Regions from separate parts of the Amycolatopsis thermophila genome, predicted to be linked through region 2. Evidence: riboswitches for the same ligand, from Rfam matches in the RefSeq annotation. Region 2 holds a riboswitch; the other holds the start of a gene.
What was found. A riboswitch is a leader RNA that binds a small molecule or an ion and turns the genes downstream of it on or off. The one in region 2 is predicted to bind glycine.
Positions count from the first base shown of each region.

Region 1 (4,410 bases), 3.3 Mb from region 2:
TCGAACGCGCTCAGCGCCACCGCGCGGCCCTCACATCTCCGGGTAGAGCGGGAACTTCGCGGCCAGCGCCGCCACGCGGGCACGCAACCCGGGCAGCACATCCTCCGGCGCGGACGTGACGAGCGCCGTCGCGAGGATGTCGGCGACCTCGGCGAACTCCGCGGCGCCGAAGCCGCGCGTGGCGAGCGCGGGCGTGCCGATCCGCACTCCCGAGGACACCATCGGCGGACGCGGGTCGAAGGGCACCGCGTTGCGGTTCACGGTGATGCCGGCCGCGTGCAGCCGGTTATCGGCCTGGCGCCCGTCGAGCGCCGAGTGCCGCAGGTCCACCACCACGAGGTGGACCTGTGTGCCGCCGGTGAGGACCGAGATCCCGGCCTGCCGGACGTCGTCGGCGAGCAGCCGGCGGGCGATGAGGCGGGCGCCCTCGAGGGTGCGGCGCTGCCGGTCGCGGAACTCTTCGGTCCCGGCCAGTTTGAACGCCACCGCCTTCGCCGCGATCACGTGCTCGAGCGGACCGCCCTGCTGCCCCGGGAAGACCGCCGAGTCGATGCGTTTGGCCAGCGCCGCGTCGTCGGTGAGGATCACGCCGCCGCGCGGGCCGCCGAGAGTCTTGTGGGTCGTGGTGGTGACGACGTCGGCGTGCGGCACCGGGCTGGGGTGCAGGCCGGCCGCCACGAGCCCGGCGAAGTGCGCCATGTCCACCACCAGGCGCGCGCCGACGTCATCGGCGATGCGGCGGAACGCGGCGAAGTCCAGGTGCAGCGGGTAGGCCGACCAGCCGGCCACGATGAGCTTCGGGCGGTGCTCGGCCGCCAGCCGCTCGACCTCGGCCAGGTCCAGCCGGAAATCGGTGTCACGCACGTGGTAGGGCACGACCCGGTAGAACCGGCCGCTGGAGTTCGCCCGCATCCCGTGCGTCAGGTGCCCGCCGTGGGCCAGGTCGAGGCCGAGCACGGTGTCACCGGCTTCGAGCATCGCGAACATGGCCGCCGCGTTGGCCGGTGCCCCGGAATTCGGCTGGACGTTGGCGAAACGGGATCCGAACAGTTGCTTCACGCGGTCGATGGCGAGTCGTTCCACGGTGTCGACGTGCTCGCAGCCGCCGTAGTACCGGCGACCGGGATAACCCTCGGCGTACTTGTTGGTCAGGACCGAGCCCTGCGCCTGCATCACCGCCACCGGCGCGGAGTTCTCGCTCGCGATCAGCTCGAGGGTGTGCCGCTGACGGTCGAGCTCGGACGTCACCGCGGCGTGCACCTCGGGGTCCACTTCGGACAGCGGGAGGTCGTGCGTACCCATCAGGCGCCGCCGGTGCGCGCCAGGTAGGCGGCCGCGTCGAGCAGGTCGCCCACCGCGGCGACCTTCATCCGGATCAGCCAGCCCTCGCCGAACGGGTCGGTGTTGAGCAGACCGGGGTCGGCGGCGACCTTCGCGTTGACCTCGACGACCTCGCCGTCCACCGGCGCGTAGAGCTCGCTGACCGACTTGGTGGACTCGATCTCACCGCACGGCCGGCCCGCCGCGACGGTGCTGCCGACGGTGGCGGTGTCCCCGTCGACGTCGAGCCACTCGTGCTCGGCGGTGTACTTCAGCTCGGCCGGAACGGACACGGGCGCCTCCTCGGCTGATCGGGCCCGCACGGCAGCGGCCGGCATCGGGTCCGGAGTGGACCGTGTGGTGGGCGGGCCGGCGGATGGCGCGGCGGTCCCGGCACGGGAGGGGGATGCGGGAACGGAGTTCACGGCAGGAGGCTCCCGGTGTCCGGCACCGCACCGACGCGGCACCACGGCTGGGTGGGCCTCCCCGCTCTGTCATCGATACCTGAGAGCTTCACCGCGGGAGCGGTTTGCACCGTGGGCGCAGGACCGGGTCCTGACTTTCCAGAGTTCGCCTCGCCGGAGCGGTGGGGGTGCCTGAGAGATTCTGGGGAGTGTTGCTCCTTCGGCGTCCCGCCCGCGGCGGGAGCTCTCCCGCTCCGGTTCGAATGGCGCGATATGCAGTTTGACGGATGCCGAACCTAACGGGACCGGTCCGGGCCGGTCAAGAGGCTGGCCTGACGTTCAAAAACGCCAACTGACTCTTGCTGATATCTCAACCCGAGTTTACTGTGATCCCACTTACTCGTTCAGTGAAGGAGATCCCGTGGCTTCCCGTCCCGATCCCCGACCGGCCGGCTGGCGAGTCGGCGCCGACATCGGCGGCACCTTCACCGACGTCATCGCGCTGGGTCCGGCCGGCGACGTTGTCCCGATGAAGGTCCCCTCCACCCCGCCGGACTACGGCGCGGGGGTGGTGTCGGCGACCACCGGTGTGCTGGCCGCGGCCGGGGCGAAACCGGAAGCCGTCACCGCGATGCTGCACGGCACCACCGTGGCCACCAACGCGATCCTGGAGATGACCGGCGTCCGCACCGCGGTCGTCACCACCCGCGGCTTCCGCGACGTGCTGGAGCTCGGCCGGCTGCGGCGGCCGGTGCTCTACGACCTGTCCTGGTCCAAGCCGGTGCCCCTCGCCCGGCGGCGGCACCGGTACGAACTCGACCAGCGCATCACCGCCGACGGGCGGCTCGATCCCCCGGCCGACGACGACGAGATCCGCACCCTGGCCGCGCGCCTGCGGGCGGCGGGGATCCGGGCGGTGGCCGTGTGCCTGATCAACTCCTACGTCCGGCCCGACGAGGAACGCCGGGTCGCCGAGCTGCTGCGGGCCGAGCTGCCCGGCGTCTACGTCACCGCGTCGGTCGACGTGTCGCCGCAGCCGCACGAGTTCGAGCGCACGAGCACCGTGACCGTCAACGCCTACGTCGGCCCGGCCGTGCACGGCTACCTCACCCGGCTGGAAGCCGGGCTGCGGGCGGCCGAGGTGACCGCACCGCTGCTGGTGATGCAGTCCAGTGGCGGGCTGCTGGAGGCGGCTTCCGTCGCACAGCGGCCGGTGCAGATCATCGAATCCGGTCCCGCGGCCGGGGTGACCGCGGTGCAGAAGCTGGCCCAGCTGATCGGACTGTCCACAGTGGTCGCCTTCGACATGGGCGGGACCACGGCGAAGGCCTCCCTGATCGAGGATGGCGAGCCGTTCGTCTCCGCCGACTACGAGGTCGGCGGCGGGATGAACGTCGCCCGCGGCCTCAGCTCCGGCGCCGGGTACCCGGTGCGCGCCCCCTCGATCGACATCGCCGAGGTCGGATCCGGCGGTGGCAGCATCATCTCCGTGGACCCGGCCGGCGCGCTGCACGTGGGTCCCGCCAGCGCCGGTTCCCGGCCGGGCCCGGCCTGTTACGGGCAGGGCGGTGAACTGCCGACCCTGACCGACGCCAACGTGACGCTCGGGTACCTCAGCCCGCACGCCCTGGCCGGTGGCCGCGTGCCGGTCCACCCCGACCTGGCCGTGAAGGCGCTGACCCCGGTCGCCGAACAGCTCGGCGACGACGTGGCGGGCACCGCGCGAGGCGCCTACCAGGTGGCGGTGTCGAGCATGACGACCGCGGTCAAGGCGGTGACCAGCGAACGCGGACGCGACCCGCGGGAGGCCACCATGGTCGCCTTCGGCGGCGCCGGTCCGCTCTACGCCGCCGCGCTGGCCCGCGAACTGGGCATCTCCACCGTGATCGTGCCCGTGTACCCGGGCCTGTTCAGCAGCCTGGGCCTGCTCGTCGCCGACACCGAGCGGCACGAGCTCACCCCGTACCGGGACGAGTTCGCGCAGACCAGCGCGCTCGCCGCGGAGTTCGGCCGCCTCGCCGCGAAGGTGACCGACGAGCTGGGGCCGGACGCCGTGGTGGACCGGCTGCTGGACATGCGCTACCGCGGGCAGCGGTTCGAACTGCGCATCCGGGTGCCCGACGGCGACCTCACCGGCGACCTGCTCGCCGAGGTGCGATCGCGGTTCCACGCCGAGCACAAGCGCACCTACGGCCGGGCCGGCACCGACGAACTGGTCGAGCTGGTCAACCTCCGGGTCCGCGGCCGGGTGCCCACCCCGGTGTCCATCGCCGACGTGCTGAGCCTGCCCGCCGCCGACCGCGAACCCACCACCCGCGACTGCCGGTTCGCCGAGACCGTGCCGACCCCGGTCGTGGGACGGTCCGCCCTCGGCACCGAACCGGTGGCGGGACCGGTGGTCGTCGAGGACATGGACGCCACCACCCTCGTCCCGCCCGGTGCGCGAGTGCACCGCGACCGGTTCAACAACATCGTGATCACCTGGAGTGCCGCATGATCCGCGACGCCGTGACCTTCGAGGTCTTCCGCAACGCCGTCACCGGCATCGCCGACGAAATGGCGATCACGATCCTGCGCACCGCACACTCGCAGCTCGTCGCGTCCAGCATGGACTTCTCCGCCGCGCTGTGCGACGCCCACGGCCGCGTCATCGCCCAGGCCAACACCCTGCCGGTGCACCTGGGGT
Region 1 covers NZ_JAUSUT010000001.1:392,864-397,273, forward strand. The annotation lists partial or broken gene FB470_RS01785 (L-serine ammonia-lyase) at 1-20, opposite strand, end outside; gene glyA (serine hydroxymethyltransferase) at 31-1,302, opposite strand; gene FB470_RS01795 (glycine cleavage system protein H) at 1,302-1,613, opposite strand; glycine riboswitch at 1,802-1,893, opposite strand; glycine riboswitch at 1,895-1,986, opposite strand; gene FB470_RS01800 (hydantoinase/oxoprolinase family protein) at 2,146-4,221, shown strand; gene FB470_RS01805 (hydantoinase B/oxoprolinase family protein) at 4,218-4,410, shown strand, end outside.
Region 1: linked by a shared signal. The riboswitch ahead of FB470_RS01795 (glycine cleavage system protein H) and the one ahead of gcvP (aminomethyl-transferring glycine dehydrogenase) in region 2 are both predicted to bind glycine.

Region 2 (4,410 bases):
TCGCCGCCCAGAGCGGCCGCAGCCTCACCTTCATGGCGAAGTACAACGAGCGCGAGGGCAACTCCTGTCACATCCACCTCAGCCTGCGCGGCACGGACGGTGCTCCGGTGTTCGGCGAAGATCCCGCGCTGATGCGGCACTTCATCGCCGGGCAGCTGGCCTGCCTGCGCGAGCTCACCTGCTTCCTCGCCCCGAACATCAACTCCTACAAGCGTTTCGTGCCCGGCAGCTTCGCGCCGACCGCCGTCGCGTGGGGCACCGACAACCGCACCTGCGCGCTGCGTGTCGTCGGGCACGGGCCGTCACTGCGGGTGGAGAACCGGGTGCCGGGTGGGGACGTCAACCCGTACCTCGCCGTCGCCGCGCTCGTCGCCGCCGGACTGCACGGCATCGACAACGAGCTGCCGCTGGAGGACGAGTTCACCGGCAACGCCTACCGCTCGGACAAGCCGACCGTGCCGGCCACACTCCGGGAGGCGGCGGAGCTGCTGGCCGACAGCAAGGTCGCCCGCGAGGCGTTCGGCGAGGACGTCGTCGAGCACTACCTCAACGCGGCGCGGGTCGAGCTCGCCGCCTTCGATGCCGCCGTCACCGACTGGGAGCGCCGGCGTGGGTTCGAACGACTCTAGGCCCGCCACCACGCGCAACGGAGGCGACGGGCGCCGCTGTTCTCGACCGGTCATCGGCATCACCTCCTACCTGGAGAAGGCGAGCTGGGGCGTCTGGCACACCGACGCCGCCCTGCTGCCGCGATCCTATGTGGACTCCGTGCGCAACGCGGGCGGCGTCCCCGTTCTCCTGCCGCCGGCCGGCGAGGACGCCGACGTCCTGTCCGCGGTGGACGCCCTGGTCCTCGCCGGGGGAGCGGACGTCGAGCCGGAGCGCTACGGACAACCGGCCCAGGGCAAGACCGTGACCCGCCCGGAGCGGGACGCGTTCGAGTTCGCCCTGGCGCGGGCCGCCCTCGACCGCGGTCTGCCGGTCCTCGGCGTGTGCCGCGGCATGCAGGTCCTCACCGTGGCCCTCGGCGGCAGCCTGATCCAGCACCTGCCGGACCGCGTCGGCCACACCGGGCACCAGCCCGCGCCCGGCGTCTACGGGCCGAGCCGCGTCGCGCTCGCCGGGGGCAGCCGCCTGGCGGGGATCCTCGGCACCGAAACCAAGGGCCAGTGCTACCACCACCAGGCCGTCGACCGGCTCGGCGACGGCCTGGCAGCGGTCGGCTGGGCCGCCGACGGCACGATCGAGGCCGTCGAGCTGCCCGGCGACGACTTCGTGGTCGGCGTGCAGTGGCATCCGGAGCAGGACACGCAGGAGGTCCGGTTGTTCGCGGCGCTGGTGGCGGCATGCCGCTGACCGGCCCGCCCGAGGAGCACGGAGGTACAGGGATGCGGCGGTTCGACGGCCGGGTCGTGGTCATCACCGGCGGCGGCAGCGGGATCGGCCTGGCGACCGCGCGCCGCCTGGCGACCGAGGGCGCCACGGTGGTGGTCGCCGACGTCGACGCCGAGGCGGGCAAGGCCGCGGCGGACGAGGTCGGTGGCGAGTTCATCGCCACGGATGTGACCAGCGAGGAGCAGGTCGAGGCCCTGTTCGCGACCACCGTCGACCGCTTCGGCTCGCTCGACGTCGCGTTCAACAACGCCGGGATCTCGCCCCCGGAGGACGACTCGATCCTGACCACCGGCATCGACGCGTGGCAGCGGGTCCAGCAGGTCAACCTGACCTCGGTGTACCTGTGCTGCAAGTACGCCATCCCGCACATGCGGCGGCAGGGCCGGGGCTCGATCGTCAACACCGCGTCGTTCGTCGCCGTGATGGGTGCGGCGACCTCGCAGATCTCCTACACGGCGTCCAAGGGCGGGGTCCTGGCGATGACCCGTGAGCTGGGCGTGCAGTTCGCCCGCGAGGGGATCCGGGTGAACGCCCTGTGCCCCGGACCGGTGAACACCCCGCTGTTGCGCGAGCTGTTCGCCGAGGACCCGGAGCGCGCCGCCCGCCGTCTGGTGCACGTGCCCCTGGGCCGGTTCGCCGAACCGGAGGAGATCGCCGCCGCCGTGGCGTTCCTGGCCAGCGACGATGCGTCGTTCATCACGGCGTCGCAGTTCCTGGTGGACGGCGGTATCTCGGGCGCGTACGTTACCCCGCTGTAGACTGAAGCCGGACAACTGAACACCAGGCCGTCACGAGCCGGAGCGGGAGAGTCCCCAGGTCACTGGGGCACCGAAGGAGCAACTTCCCCGTCAATCTCTCAGGTACCAGTTACCGCTCCGCGCCAGGCCACTCTGGAAAGCAGGCGCGCATCGCGCCTCACCCAAGGTGAAAGCCGCGAGCGCGGTGAAACTCTCAGGTGCCGATGACAGAGGGGGAGTTCCCGCACCCGTAGATGAGGAGCTCCCGATGTCCTTCGCCGATCGTCACATCGGACCTTCCGAGCACGAACAGGCCAAGATGCTCGCCGAGTGCGGGTACGGGAGCCTGGACGCCCTGGTCGAGGCCGCCGTCCCGGCGTCCATCCGCACCACGGGTGCGCTGGACCTGCCCCCGGCCTCCGAGCAGGAGGCGACCGCCGAGCTGCGGGCGCTCGCCGCGAAGAACCGCCGGATGACGCAGATGATCGGCCTGGGCTTCAGCGACACCGTCACCCCGCCGGTCATCCGCCGCAACGTGCTGGAGAACCCGGCCTGGTACACCGCGTACACGCCGTACCAGCCGGAGATCTCGCAGGGGCGGCTCGAGGCGCTGCTCAACTTCCAGACCATGGTGTCCGGCCTGGCCGGCCTGGACATCGCCAACGCCTCCCTGCTCGACGAGTCCACCGCGGTCGCCGAGGCCGTCCTGCTCATGCGCCGCGTGTCGAAGGCGAAGTCGTCGCGCGTCGTCCTGGACGCCGAGTGCCTGCCGCAGACCATCGCGGTGGTGCGGACGCGGGCCGAGGCGGTCGGCATCGAGGTCGACGTGCGCGACCTGGGCACCGGGCTGCCCGAGGACTTCTTCGGCGTCGTCGTGCAGTACCCCGGCGCGTCCGGCGTGCTGCGCGGCCGGGGCTTCTACGAGGCGATCGGCACGGTCGCCAAGGACGCGGGCGCGCTCTACACCGTGGCCGCCGACCTGCTGGCGCTGACGCTGGTCACCGCGCCGGGGGAGTTCGGCGCCGACATCGCGGCCGGCACCACCCAGCGCTTCGGCGTGCCGCTCGGCTACGGCGGCCCGCACGCCGGGTACCTCGCGGTGCGCAAGGGCCTGGAGCGGTCGCTGCCCGGCCGCCTGGTCGGCGTCTCGGTCGACGCGGACGGCAACACCGCCTACCGGCTCGCGCTGCAGACCCGCGAGCAGCACATCCGTCGCGAGAAGGCGACCTCGAACATCTGCACCGCGCAGGTGCTGCCCGCCGTGCTGGCCGCGATGTACGCCGTCTACCACGGGCCCGAGGGGCTCACGGAGATCGCGCAGCGGGTCCACGGCCTGGCCGCCGGGCTCGCCGGCGCGCTGCGGTCGGCGGGCGTCGAAGTCGTGCACGAGGGCTTCTTCGACACCGTGCTCACCCGGGTGCCGGGCCGCGCGGCCGCGGTGGTCGCCGCCGCCCGCGAGTCGGGCATCAACCTGGGCCGGGTGGACGACGACCACGTGCGGATCGCCTGCGACGAGGTGACCACTGTGGACATCGTGGACCGGGTGCTGCGGGCCTTCGACGTCCGGCCGGGCATCGCCGGCGACGCGACCGCGCTGCCCACCGGGCTCGCGCGGACCAGCGAGTTCCTGACGCACGAGGTGTACCACACCCACCGCTCCGAAACGGCGATGCTGCGCTACCTGCGCATGCTGTCCGATCAGGACTACGCGCTGGACCGCGGCATGATCCCGCTCGGCTCCTGCACCATGAAGCTCAACGCGACCGCCGAGATGGAGCCGATCAGCTGGCCGGAGTTCGCGGGCCTGCACCCGTTCGCCCCGGCCGAGGACGCGGCGGGCTACCGCGAGCTGATCGACCAGCTGTGCGGCTGGCTCGCCGAGGTCACCGGGTACGACGAGGTGTCGCTGCAGCCCAACGCGGGCAGCCAGGGTGAGCTGGCCGGCCTGCTGGCCATCCGCGCCTACCACCGGGCCAACGGCCGGCCGGAGCGCGACGTGTGCCTGATCCCGTCGTCGGCGCACGGCACCAACGCCGCGTCCGCCGTGCTGGCCGGGATGCGCGTGGTCGTGGTCGCCTGCAATGACGACGGTGACGTGGACCTCGACGACCTGAAGTCCAAGGTCGACGCCCACCGGGACACGCTGTCCGCGATCATGGTGACCTACCCGTCGACGCATGGCGTTTACGAGGAGGGCATCGGCGAGATCGCCCGCATCGTGCACGAGGCCGGTGGTCAGGTCTACGTGGACGGGGCGAACCTCAACGCGCTGCTGGGC
Region 2 covers NZ_JAUSUT010000001.1:3,711,958-3,716,367, forward strand. The annotation lists gene FB470_RS18270 (glutamine synthetase family protein) at 1-629, shown strand, start outside; gene FB470_RS18275 (gamma-glutamyl-gamma-aminobutyrate hydrolase family protein) at 682-1,356, shown strand; gene FB470_RS18280 (3-oxoacyl-ACP reductase) at 1,389-2,153, shown strand; glycine riboswitch at 2,187-2,278, shown strand; gene gcvP (aminomethyl-transferring glycine dehydrogenase) at 2,401-4,410, shown strand, end outside.